DNA from 3 places in the Spirillospora sp. NPDC048819 genome. Region 1 is predicted to be linked to each of the others. Evidence: riboswitches for the same ligand, from Rfam matches in the RefSeq annotation. Region 1 holds a riboswitch; each other region holds the start of a gene.

Region 1 (4,190 bases):
GCGGGTCGTGCTGGCGCGGCGGCTCGGGATTCCTACGGGGGAGGCCCTGCAGCATCTGATCTGGCTCGCCCGGGACCTGGACATGGAGCTGTCCGAGGCGGCGTCCCTGCTGGTGAAGGACGGCGGCGCCGGGCAGGTGGGGGCCGTGTTGGCCGGACGCCGCGCGCCTCGCGCCGAGGGAGGCACGGCGGAGCGGCAGGCGGTGCTGTCGGAGGCCGAGGAGGTCCTGCGCCGGGTGACGGCCGAGGACACCGCGGGAGACGCCGAGATGCTCGCCGGGGTGCCGGACGATCCGATGGCGCGGGCGGTGCTGGACGCGACGCTCGACTCGTCGGCCCATCTGATCCCGGTCAGGGGGGCGGACGGCAATGTGACGGACTTCCTCTTCGCCGACCTCAACGGCGTCGCCCGGGACATGTTCGGGCGCGGCAGGGAGGAGTTGCAGGGGCTGCGGCTGCTGCAGACGGAGCCGGGCGCGGTGCTGAGCGGGCTCTTCGACGATTACGTGGAGGTGCTGGAGTCCGGCAATCGATTGGAACGTTCCTCTTTCCTTTACTCCACCGCCCAGGGCGGCCTGTCCCGCTCGTCCCGGGTGAGCGTGCGGTGCGTCCGGGTGCCGACCGGCCTCTGCACGACGTGGCGGTACCACTACGCCGAGGACCGGACGGTGCGGCGGCTGGAGCGGGTCGAGCGGCTCGCCCTGATGGGGTTCGGCGAGTGGGACCTGGCGACCGGGGACGCGGACTGGACGCCGCAGATGCTCGCCAATTACGGGCTCACCTCCGACCAGGTTCCGCCGATGCCGCAGGATCTTCCGAAGGTCGTGGCGGAGGACGATCTCCCGCTGGTCGAGGAGGCCGTGCAGACGATGTTCTCGCGGCGGGAGCCGGTGGAGGCCGAGCACCGTGTGATCGGCCAGGACGGGACGCCGCGGCACCTGTGGATCTTCGCCGAGCCGGTACTGGGCGACTCCGGGCTGCCGGTCTCGATCAACATCGTCTCGCAGGACATCACGCGGCGGCGCGGGGTGGAGCGGGCGCTGGCGGAGACGCGGCGGCAGATGCTGAAGCAGCAGGAGCGGATGGCGCAGGAGCGGCGGGTGGCGGTGACGCTGCGCCGTGCGATCCTGCCGGACGAGGACGAGTCGGAGCGGCTGCCCGGCCTGGTCAGCTCGATCCGGAGCCTGGCGGCGGAGAGCACCGCCCGCATCGGCGGGGACTGGTACGCGACCCGCGTGCTGCCGGACGGGCGGGCGTTGTTCGCCATCGGCGACGCGGCCGGGCACGGGCTGCCCGCGGCCGCGGCGATGGCGCGCAGCCGTAACGGGCTGCTGGGCCTCGCCTGCACGGGGGAGCCGGCGGGACGGCTGGTGGGGTGGCTGAACGAGCTGGTGAGCACCATGGATCCGCCGGCGACGGGGACCGCCGTCGTCGGCCATTTCGACCCGGCGCGCCGCGTCATGGAGTGGACGTGCGCGGGGCATCCGCCGCCGATCCTGATCCGGGACGGGCGGGCGGCGCCGCTGGAGGTCTTCCGCGACCCGATGCTCGGCGCGATGCCGGGCTGGGAGTACACGATGATGACCACCCGCCTCGACCCCGGCGACATGCTCTTCCTCTACACCGACGGCCTGGTGGAGCGCAGGGACGCGGATCTGGACGAGCGGATCGCCCGCCTCACCGACATCCTGCGGGACTGCTCGTCGCGGCCGGAGACGGTGCTGGACGAGGTGCTGGCGCGGATGGAGCATGACCGGGCGGCGGACGACACCACCCTCTTCGCACTGCGCGTGGAGTGACGAGAACCATCTTTGACCTGCGAAAATATCATCGTGTGACTTAGGTCTCCCGTGAGGGGGCCGTGACCGGCCGGCATGTGGCGCGACGCCGTGTGCCGGCCGTCGCCGTCCGCGGGTTCTTTACCTTTTCCCTGGTGGGCGGGAGCCCCCTGTGGAAAGGGGCTGAGGGGCTGTCGCCGAATGATCGGGAAGACATCCGGCCCTGACACTGTTGGTGGTGTCTTGGAAGGCCTTTGAGCAGGCAAGACGGAGTTTTGTCGGTGATTTGCTTTCCTTGAGAAGGTTGGTACCTTCGATTCGAATCCCGCAACGCACCCCATGCGTTGCCACCGGCCGTTCCATGTACACGGCCGAGGATCGCGGAGCGGAACCCGCACGCGATGCGCGCCACAGATGCGCGCCACCTCATCGAGATCAGTCGCTGAGATCAATCCGAAAATCCAGCACCGCTTCCGCGGTGCGAGGCCGAGTCCGTCCCGGTCCACTCGACCGGTACGGAGCCGGGGACCCAGGTTCCAGGGGTGAATCGGCGCGCCCGAGAGTCGCGCCGTAGGGCTACTTCCATGCCCGAATCCGTCAGCTAACCCGGTAGGCGTCATGGGAGACAAGGAGATTCCCTGCATGACCGGTCGCTTTGATCGACTTTCCCTGAACAACATCACGGCCACCCTGAACGGGTTCACGGCCGAGGACAAGGCCGTCGGCGTCGCCGTCAGCGCGGTGCTCGCCGGAGCCGTCGGGCTCGCGGTCTTCAACCCCCTCACCGGTGACGCGGTGGCCGAGACCCCCGCCCAGGCGGCGGCCGCCGTCGCCGAACAGGGCACCGTCTCGTCGAACGAGTCCGCCGAGCGCTCCGCCGCCGACTACCTCGAGGCGGGCTACAAGGTTCCGCCGCGCGCGGTGAAGGCCTCCGAGGTGCTCGACCTGGCCGAGGAGCAGGTCGGCATCAGCGAGGGCCGGGACAGCCAGACCAAGTTCCACGAGTGGTACGTCTCGACCCCGCACGCCAAGGCCACCGCCCAGCGCGACGGCGGCTTCTCGGTCGACGCCTACAACGGCGCTCAGTGGTGCGACATGTTCGTCTCGTGGCTCGGCGCCCAGACCGGCGTCAAGAACATGGGCTGGGACGCCTACACCGTCCAGCACGCCTCCTGGTTCGAGGACACCGGCCGCTGGGGCAAGAAGGCCAAGCCCGGCTCGGTCGTGTTCTTCGACTGGGACAAGGGCTCCAGCATCAGTGCCATCGACCACGTGGGCATCGTCGTCAAGGACAACGGCGACGGCACCGTCAGCACCATCGAGGGCAACACCAACAACGCGGTGCAGAAGAAGGTCCGCGACAAGTCCCTGATCGTGGGGTACGGCTACCCCGACTACGCGGCCTGATCCATCCCGAGACCCGCGATCGGCGCACTCGCGCGCCGATGATCAGAAGGCGCCCGGCATCCCGCCGGGCGCCTTCTGGCGTTCGTGGCCGATCTGCCCCATGTCTCCGCCGAAGGCGGGTAATACCAACCGTTGACAGGCTTTGATCGCCCTTGGACCTTAGCGCGGCGTTCCTGGAAAGGAATCCTGCACGCGCGTCCGTTCGGCGCATGGAAGGGAGGACCCGAGAGCAGAAGGCCGGATCGGACGCCACTGCCGGAGGCCTGGGGGCGTCCCCCGGAACTCCAAGCCGTGAAGAGGAAGCCCATGCGCCCGGATGTCAGTGTAGTGGTGATCGCCTACAACGACGCGCGGAGGCTGCCGCGGGCCGCCGCGTCGTCACTGGGGCAGTCGCTGGGGTCCGTCGAGACGGTCATCGTCGACGACGCGAGCACCGACGGCACCGCGGAGGCCGCCGACCGGCTCGCCGCCGCGCATCCGGGGCGGGTCAGGGCCGTCCACCTGCCGTCGAACTCCGGGGGCTGCGGCCGCCCGCGCAACACCGGCATCGAGGCCTCAACCGGCCGGTACGTGATGTTCCTCGACAGCGACGACCTCCTGGACCGGCACGCCTGCCTCAACCTGCTCGGCACTGCCGAGGACACCGGCGCCGACATCGTGTCGGGCCGGTGCGACCGGGTCCTCCTCGACCGGCCGCGGGACGCGAAGGGACGCGTCCGCCCCTGGTATCCCCGGCTTTACGAGCGGCGGGCCGTGTACGGGTCGCTGAGCGAGAATCCCGATCTCCTCTACGACACGCTGTCGACCAACAAGGCCTACCGCCGGGGCTTCCTGGAGGAGCAGGGGCTGCGGTTCGTCGAGGAGCTGTACTACGAGGACCTGCTGTTCACCGCCGAGGCGTACCTGGCGGCGGGCTGTACCGCGCTGATCCCGCACCGGGTCTACACCTGGCTGGTCCGGGAGCCGGCGGCGGCGCCGTCCATCTCCAACAGGCGCGCCGAGCTGG
Region 2 (4,190 bases), on a different contig from region 1:
CATGGACGACCCGGCGCTCGTCGTCCAGGCCAACGACGAACACCGCGTCCTGCTCACCCAGGACCGCGGGCTCCTCCGCCGCCGCGCGCTGTGGTTCGGCGCGTACGTCCGCGGCTCCCGCCCGGACGACCAGCTCCGCGACCTCCTGGACCGGTTCGCTCCCGTGCTCCGCCCGTGGACGCGCTGCACCGCGTGCAACGGTGAACTCGTCCCGGTCGACAAGCAGGAGATCGAGGGCGACCTGGAGGCGGGCACCCGCCGCAGCTACGACGTCTACGGCCGCTGCGCGGACTGTGGTCAGCTCTACTGGCGCGGCGCGCACGGCGGCCACCTGGAGGAGATCGTCCGGGCCGCGACACGCCAGGTCGAGACCGGACGGGCCGGAAGCGCCGTCTGACAGCAGGGAAGAGGAGCCGGTGGCGAAAGATCTCGTGGTGGTCGGTGCGGCGATCATTTCCGATGGACGGCTGCTGAGCGCGCAGCGCGCCGAACCGCCGCACATGGCCGGCGGCTGGGAGCTGCCCGGCGGAAAGGTCGACCCGGGCGAGACGGACGAGGACGCGCTGGTGCGCGAGTGCCACGAGGAACTCGCCATCAAGATCCGGCTGACCGGCCGGATCGGCGGCGACTGGCGCCTGAGTGAACGCAGCCTGCTGCGGGTGTGGACCGCACAGATCATCGAGGGCGAGCCGCAGGCCCTGGAACACCTGGCCCTCCGCTGGCTGACCCCGGACGAGCTGTACGACGTCGCCTGGCTCCCCGGCGACCTCCCCGTCATCGGCGCCCTCGCCGAACGCGGCTTGGAAAAGTGACGAGGGCTTCCCGCCGCGCCGCGGGAAGCCCCCGACGTCTTCTCAGGAGATGCGGTTGGCGCCCGCGTAGTCGGAGCGGTCCGACATCTTGGAGATCTTCACCACATCGCCGGTCTGCGGGGCGTGCAGGTACTTGCCGTCGCTGAGGTAGATGCCCATGTGGTGGAGGCTGCCGCCGAAGTAGACCAGGTCGCCCGAGCGGAGCTGGCTCCTGGAGACCTTGGAACCGAGTCCGTACAGGGCGCCGGTGTAGTGCGGGAGCCCGCGCTTGCCGATCTGGGCGTAGGCCCAAACGACGAGCCCTGAGCAGTCGAAGCTGTTCGGCCCAGCGGCGGCCCACACGTACGGCGAGCCGAGTTTGGTGAGCGCCTTGCGGGCCATGTCGGCCGGTGCGCCCGAGCCCTTCACGGTCGCGCGCAGGCCGCTGCGGGGGTCGCTGACGCGCGTGGTGGTCAGCTTGTCGAGGCGCTTAGTCACCTCGGCGACCTTCTGCCTGGCCGCCTCGCGGGCCTTCTCGGCGTCCGCGGTGGCCTTCTGAACCTGCGCCGTCTTCGCCTCGGCGGTGCGCTGCGCGGTCTCGGCCTGCTTGATCTGCTTCTGCAGCGCCTGGACGGTGGTGATCTGGCTCTGCGTCAGGTAGGCGCGTTCGGACAGCCCCTCGGGCGAGCCGTCGGCGCCGAAGATCACGTCGGGGGCGCCGGTCATGTAGTTCGCGGCGGCCATCCGTCCGAGCTGCTCGCGGGCGGGGGCCGCCTGGGCGCGCAGCGCCGCGGCCTGCTTGGCGGCGGCGTACTCGGCCTTCTTGGCGTTGCCCAGGTCCACGCGTGTCTTGTTGAACTTCTCGGTGAGGATCTCGGCCTCTTCGTTCAGCGCGTCCAGGCTTTTGCGCAGCCCCTCCTCCGTCGTCGGAGTGGGGGTCGGGGAGACCGCGGCGGCTAGCTGGAACGGCGACGAGGCGTGGGCGGCGACGGGCGCGGTGGCGCCGAGGCCGATCAGGAGCATCGTGGCCGTGGCGGCGGGCGTGAAGCGCCGCCACCGTTGTGGAGCCGGTGCCAAGCCGGTGTTCTCCTCTCCTCGCGCGCCTACCGGGTTAGCTGACGGGTTCGGGCCAGGAGTCGCCCTACGACGTACGTCGATTCACCCCAGGGACCTGGGTCCCCGGCTCTCCCGTACGCGGGAGATTCGGCGCTCCGGTCGCAGCCCCGGGGGAGGGGGCTCCGGACGACCGGATCTCGGGCAGATTACAAAGAACGAGCAAAGTTGGCGAATCGGGGCCCCGGTGACGGATGGGGCGGCCTTCTCCGAACGGGGTGCGGGCACGGGCAAGTAGAATGGCCGATGCCGTGTTTCTGCGGCGGATCCCGAACTCTCACCCAAGGCGAGCCCCGCATGCCCATCTCCACGCGCGATGACCTCCGGAACGTCGCGATCGTCGCTCACGTCGACCACGGAAAGACGACGCTGGTCGACGCCATGCTCTGGCAGTCCGGGGCCTTCCGGGAGAACCAGAACGTCGATGACCGCGTGATGGACTCCGACGACCTGGAGCGCGAGAAGGGGATCACCATTCTCGCCAAGAACACCGCCGTGCGGCACAACGGGATGACGATCAACATCATCGACACCCCGGGCCACGCCGACTTCGGCGGCGAGGTGGAGCGCGGGCTGTCCATGGTGGACGGCGTCGTCCTGCTGGTGGACGCCAGCGAGGGCCCGCTCCCGCAGACCCGCTTCGTGCTGCGCAAGGCGCTCGCCGCGCGGCTGCCGGTGATCCTCGTCGTGAACAAGACCGACCGCCCCGACGCCCGCATCGACGAGGTCGTGGACGAGACGTACGAGCTGTTCATGGACCTCGACGCCGACGAGGACCAGATCGACTTCCCGATCGTGTACGCGTCGGGCCGCGCCGGACGGGCGTCGCTGGACAAGCCCGCCGACGGCACCATGCCCGGCAGCGACGACCTGGAACCGCTGTTCAAGGTCATCACCGAGACGATCCCGGCGCCGTCCTTCGACCCGGACGTCCCGCTGCGGGCGCACGTCACCAACCTGGACGCCTCCAGCTACCTCGGCCGGATCGCGCTGTGCCGGGTGCACGCCGGGACGATCAAGAAGGGCCAGCAGGTCGCCTGGTGCCGCCATGACGGCAGCATCGAGCGGGTGAAGATCACCGAGCTGCTGATGACCGACGCGCTCGACCGCAAGCCCGCGCAGGAGGCGGGGCCGGGCGACATCATCGCGATCGCCGGCATCCCCGACATCATGATCGGCGACACCATCGCCGACCCCGACGACCCGCGTCCGCTGCCGCTGATCACCGTGGACGAGCCCGCGATCTCCATGACGGTCGGCACCAACACCGGGCCGATGGCGGGACGCGAGAAGAACACCAAGGTCACCGCCCGGATGGTCAAGGACCGGCTGGAGCGCGAGCTGGTCGGCAACGTGTCCATCAAGGTGCTGCCGACCGAGCGCCCCGACGCGTGGGAGGTGCAGGGCCGCGGCGAGCTGGCCCTGGCGATCCTGGTCGAGAACATGCGCCGCGAGGGCTACGAGCTGACCGTCGGCAAGCCGCAGGTGGTCGTCAGGGTCGTCGACGGCAAGAAGCACGAGCCGGTCGAGCGGCTCACCATCGACATCCCCGAGGAGCATCTCGGCGCCGTCACGCAGCTGCTGGCGGTCCGCAAAGGCCGCATGGAGCAGATGACCAACCACGGCACCGGCTGGATCCGGCTGGAGTTCCTGGTCCCGGCGCGCGCCCTCATCGGCTTCCGCACCGAGTTCATGACCGAGACCCGCGGCACCGGCATGGCGCACCACGTGTTCGAGGCCTACGAGCCCTGGTTCGGCGAGCTGCGGACCCGTCCGTCCGGCTCCCTCGTCGCCGACCGCTCCGGCGCCGCCACCGCGTACGCGATCACGAACCTGCAGGACCGCGGCACGTTCTTCGTCGGCCCGACGACCGAGGTGTACGAGGGCATGATCGTCGGGGAGAACACCCGGGCCGACGACATGGACGTCAACATCACCAAGGAGAAGAAGCTCACGAACATGCGGTCGTCCACCGGTGACGAGCTGGAGCGGCTCACCCCGCCGCGGCTGCTGTCGCTGGAGGAGGCCCTGGAGTTCTGCCGCGAGGACGAGTGCGTCGAGGTCACCCCGCGCGCCGTCCGCATCCGCAAGGTGGTGCTGGCCGCCAAAGAGCGCGAGCGCATGCGCGCCCGCACCAAGCGCGCCGGCTAGTTCGTTCCCGTCCGGCGGGACGACGGTCTGGCGAAGCGACGGTCAGGCGAACGCAGAGGGCGGCCCCGCGGTCATGAGAACCGCGGGGCCGCCCTCTGCCGTGCTGCTCAGTTCAGCTGGACGGTCCCGGTCACA
Region 3 (4,190 bases), on a different contig from region 1:
GGCCAATGATCTCATCGGGGAAGCGGCGCACGAGCGCGACCGGCGAGGGGGTTCGGCCAAAAGAGGCGCCTCCCGCCGCCTGGCGGCCGTCGCGTGCCTGACGCTGACGGTCTCCCTCGCGTCTCCCCCGGTGGTGGCGCACGCCGACCCCGAGCCGACCAGGGCACAGGTCCAGAAGAAGCTCGACAAGCTCGCCGAGCAGATGGACCAGAAGGTCGAGAAGTTCAACCAGCTCAACGAGAAGCTCAAGATCGCCAAGAAGAAGTACCAGGTCGCGAGCAAGTCGAGCAAGCAGGAGCAGGCCGCCTTCGAGGAGCAGCGCTCCAAGATCGCCCAGATGGCCGCCGCCGCCTACAAGAACGGCGACACGACCAACGTCACCGGCTTCGTCGGCACCGGCGACCCGCAGGCGATCCTGGACCAGGCCGCCGTCTTCTCGCACCTGTCGCAGGAGCGCAGCTCCCAGCTCAGCCAGTTCCTGGCGACCGCCCAGCGGCTCCGCCGCGAGGAGGCGCAGGCCAAGGCCGCCTACGAGGAGGTCAACGCCAAGACCACGGAGCTGAAGGAGCAGAAGAAGAAGCTCGACAAGGAGGTCGCCAAGCAGAAGGCCCTGCTGCGGCGGCTCGGCGGCGGAACCTCGTCCGGCGGCTCGGGCGGCGTCGGCGGCACCTACAACGGCCCGGCCAGCGGCCCGGCCCGCGCGGCGCTCGACTTCGCCTACGCGCAGCTCGGCAAGCCGTACTCCTACGGCGCCGAAGGCCCGAACTCCTACGACTGCTCCGGCCTGACGATGAAGGCGTGGGCCGCGGCGGGCGTCGGCATCACCCGCACCACCAACTCCCAGTACGCCGCCACCAAGCGGGTGGCCAAGAGCAACCTGCAGCCCGGCGACCTGGTGTTCTTCAGCGGCCTCGGCCACGTCGGCCTGTACGTGGGCGGCGGCAAGATGATCCACGCCCCCCGCACGGGGAAGAACGTGGAGGTCGTGAGCATCACCTCGGGCTACTACCTGAGCAATTACTACGGCGCGGGGCGCCCCTGACGCCCCGCCCCGGAGCGCCCGCGACGGGCGTGACGGAGCTCTTCTCGACAACGGACCAGGCTTGACCTGGTCCGTTGTTGATTTTGGGGGGGTTTGCCATCTGTTGGGGCTTTGGTACGTTGTCACCACTCACGACGCCCTCCAGACGCCGTGACCCCGAGGCGCCCACCAGGCGCAACGGCCCCACGCGGCACATCCAGCTGCCGCGTGACGGCGGCGCGAGCCACGTGCCGCTCCCCCCGGCGGCACGATCCACGCGCCGCCGCCGGCACCCGAAGGGTGCCGCAGACGGTCTCACAGCAGACCCGGCCGGTCCGGCCCCACCGTGCGCACGCCCGCAGCGTGCATGGCGCTGAGAGCGCTGCCACGGCGGATTCCACGGGCCAGGCCCAGGACGGTCCCCGCAAACGGGCCGCCGTCCGCACGCACAACATCAGGCGCCGCTCTTTCGCACGCGGGAGACAGGTCCCGCGCTCGGGCCCCATCACGCCCCCAGGATCGCAGCGGCAGCGCCGAATCCGCCGACGCGCGGAACCGGGGACCCACATCCGCCGGAGTCCAGGGACCGTCCCTGGACGGGCATTCCGGCACCCGGGGTGAATCGGTGCGTCTCTCGCCACCGAACGGTGAGAGCCCGCCGTAGGGCCACTTCCACGCCCGAACCCGTCAGCTAACCCGGTAGGCGTCTGGAAGAAGAAGGAGTGAAACCCGCAGCGTTACCTGGGCGTGGCCGCCCGAGTGCGGCCACGCCCTGCTCTCCCCTTCACTCCGTGCGGGCGCCCCCGCCCGGCGGAGCCCCCCATCCGAACCGGCGCGCCCGCCCCCGGGCCGCCACCGCCGAGTCCGCGGTTCACCCTGCCCAGACGCGCGGGGAACGCGGAGCCGGGGACCCACTGTGTCCTTTCGGGGTGAATCGGCCTGCCCAGCAGGCCGTAGGGCGGCTTCCACGCCCGAACCCGTCAGCTAACCCGGTAGGCGGCATGGAAGTCAGGAGATCCCCCGTGCCAGGCACGCATCGCAGAAAGTCACCGGGCAAGCACCGCAAACCCGGCACCTTCGCCATCACCTGGCGGACGACCGGCGGCGTGATCGTCGGCGCCGCCGTACTCGGCACCGCCGCCGCCACCGCGCAGGCGTCGGTCCTGCCGTTCGCCGCCGCTCCCACCCACGCCACCGCCGCCGGCCCGGCCGCCGGCGAGGACTCGGGCAAGTCCGGGTCCGGTTCCAAGTCCTCGTCCAAGGACAGGTCCGACTCCAAGGACGAGAAGCGGAACAAGTCCGGCAAGGGCGGCGAGGAAGGCGAGCGCCCCGAAAAGAACGAGCCGAAGCCCGACGCTCCCAAGAAGCCGTCCGAGGAGTCGCGGCCCACCGCCGACGAGGCCATCAAGCTCGCCAAATCGCAGGTCGGCATCACCGAGGACGGCAGCGGCGAGACCAAGTTCAACAAGTGGTACGTCGAATCCACCCGGGCCGAGGAGACCGTCGCACGCGACGGCGGCTCCGTTCAGGCGTACGACGACGCCGCATGGTGCGACATGTTCATCTCATGGATCGGCGAGCAGATCGGCCTCAGCGATCAGTTCGGCAGCGACGCCTGGACCGTCGCCCACGCCGAGTGGTTCCGGGACCAGGGGCGCTGGGGCAGCGAGCCCAAGCCAGGCGCGATCGTCTTCTACGCCTGGAACGGCGGCAAGGACATCAGCGACATCGTCCACGTCGGCATGGTGACCAAGAAGATCGACGACGGCACCATCGAGGCGGTCGAAGGGAACACCGACAACGCCGTCCGGGTCAGGGAACGCTCGACCGGCACCGTCGTCGGCTACGGCTACCCCGAGTACAAGTCCTGACGTCCCTCCTCCTCCGCCGGCTGCATAGGATCACGCGCATGGAGGACGGTCCCGGGCAGGCCGGACACGGCGGCCCCGTCACGCGCCGCAGGGCACTCGCCCTGGGCGCGGGCGGGGCCGCCGTGCTGCTGGGCGCCGGCGCGGGGCTCCTCGGCACGCGTTCCGGCGACGACGGGACGCCGGACGCCCGCGCGACCCCACCGGCCGACGCGGCGCAGGCCGCCGGATCGTTCAGCCCCGCTGACGCCGTCACCGTCCTCGCCAACCGCGCTCGGGCGGTGCGGAACGGAGACCGGACCGCCTTCCTCGCGACGGTCGCCACCGCGCCCGCCGCGTTCCAGGACGTCCAGTCCCGCCTGTACGGCAATCTCCGCAAGCTCCCGCTGGACGGCTGGGAGGAACGTGCCATCGCCACCCAGACGATGGACGAGAAGAAAGGTGTCGCGGTCATCCGCATGGAGGTGCGCTCCAGGTTGCGGGGGTTCGACCGGGGCGATGTCGTCCGCACCCGCTACCTGACGCTCGCCCTTAGCTCCGGCAGCTGGACGATCGTCGGCGACGGGTCCGCCCGCGGATTCGAGGACGACGCCGCCATCTGGGACGGCGGCCCCCTGACGGTGGTCAGGGGCCGCGCGAGCCTCGTCATCGGCGACCCCACGACCACCGGGGCCCCCGGCCTGGAAGAGATCGCGAAGCGCCTGGACGCGGCCGTCCCCGTCGTCACCGGCGTCGTCGGCCGGGGTTGGGCGCGGCGGGTCGTCGCGCTCGTGCCCGCCGACGCGGCCCTCGCCTCCGCGCTCGCCGGTCCGGATCAGAGCCTCGGCGACATCGCCGCCCTCGCCACCGTCACGCCGTCCGCGGACGGCGGCCGCGGCCAGGACCGTGTCGTCATCTCCCCCGGCACCTTCGGCCGCCTCAACGAACTCGGACGCGACGTCGTCCTGACCCACGAGCTGACCCATGTCGCCACCGGCGGCGCCCGCGACCGCACGACCCCGCTGTGGCTGATCGAGGGCTTCGCGGACTATGTCGGCTACCTCCGGGCCGATGTCGGCGTCCGGTCGGCGGCCGGCGAACTGCGCCTCGAAGTGGCCGCGGGACGGGTCCCCTCCGGGCTGCCCGCCGCGGACGCGTTCTCCGGCGGCTCCGCACGCCTCTCACAGTCCTACCAGGAGGCCTGGCTCGCCTGCCGTATGATCGCCGGCCGGTACGGTGAGGCGACGCTCGTGCGGCTCTACCGGACCGCCGGGCGCGTCCCGGAGGCCACCGCCCTGCGCGACGTGCTGGGACTCACCCGG

The links. A riboswitch is a leader RNA that binds a small molecule or an ion and turns the genes downstream of it on or off. The one in region 1 is predicted to bind cyclic di-AMP.
Region 2: linked by a shared signal. The riboswitch ahead of AB0C35_RS28295 (C40 family peptidase) and the one ahead of AB0C35_RS26440 (CHAP domain-containing protein) in region 1 are both predicted to bind cyclic di-AMP.
Region 3: linked by a shared signal. The riboswitch ahead of AB0C35_RS03755 (CHAP domain-containing protein) and the one ahead of AB0C35_RS26440 (CHAP domain-containing protein) in region 1 are both predicted to bind cyclic di-AMP.

The regions. Positions count from the first base shown of each region.
Region 1 is NZ_JBEZGN010000021.1:139,310-143,499, forward strand. Features, by position in the region: gene AB0C35_RS26435 (SpoIIE family protein phosphatase) at 1-1,798, shown strand, start outside; cyclic di-AMP (ydaO/yuaA leader) riboswitch at 2,252-2,409, shown strand; gene AB0C35_RS26440 (CHAP domain-containing protein) at 2,420-3,184, shown strand; gene AB0C35_RS26445 (CDP-glycerol glycerophosphotransferase family protein) at 3,491-4,190, shown strand, end outside.
Region 2 is NZ_JBEZGN010000024.1:88,172-92,361, forward strand. Features, by position in the region: gene AB0C35_RS28285 (Mut7-C RNAse domain-containing protein) at 1-397, shown strand, start outside; gene AB0C35_RS28290 ((deoxy)nucleoside triphosphate pyrophosphohydrolase) at 417-812, shown strand; gene AB0C35_RS28295 (C40 family peptidase) at 855-1,868, opposite strand; cyclic di-AMP (ydaO/yuaA leader) riboswitch at 1,876-2,010, opposite strand; gene typA (translational GTPase TypA) at 2,202-4,055, shown strand; gene AB0C35_RS28305 (FHA domain-containing protein) at 4,163-4,190, opposite strand, start outside.
Region 3 is NZ_JBEZGN010000002.1:144,276-148,465, forward strand. Features, by position in the region: gene AB0C35_RS03750 (NlpC/P60 family protein) at 1-1,042, shown strand, start outside; cyclic di-AMP (ydaO/yuaA leader) riboswitch at 1,543-1,742, shown strand; cyclic di-AMP (ydaO/yuaA leader) riboswitch at 1,868-2,035, shown strand; gene AB0C35_RS03755 (CHAP domain-containing protein) at 2,044-2,892, shown strand; gene AB0C35_RS03760 (hypothetical protein) at 2,931-4,190, shown strand, end outside.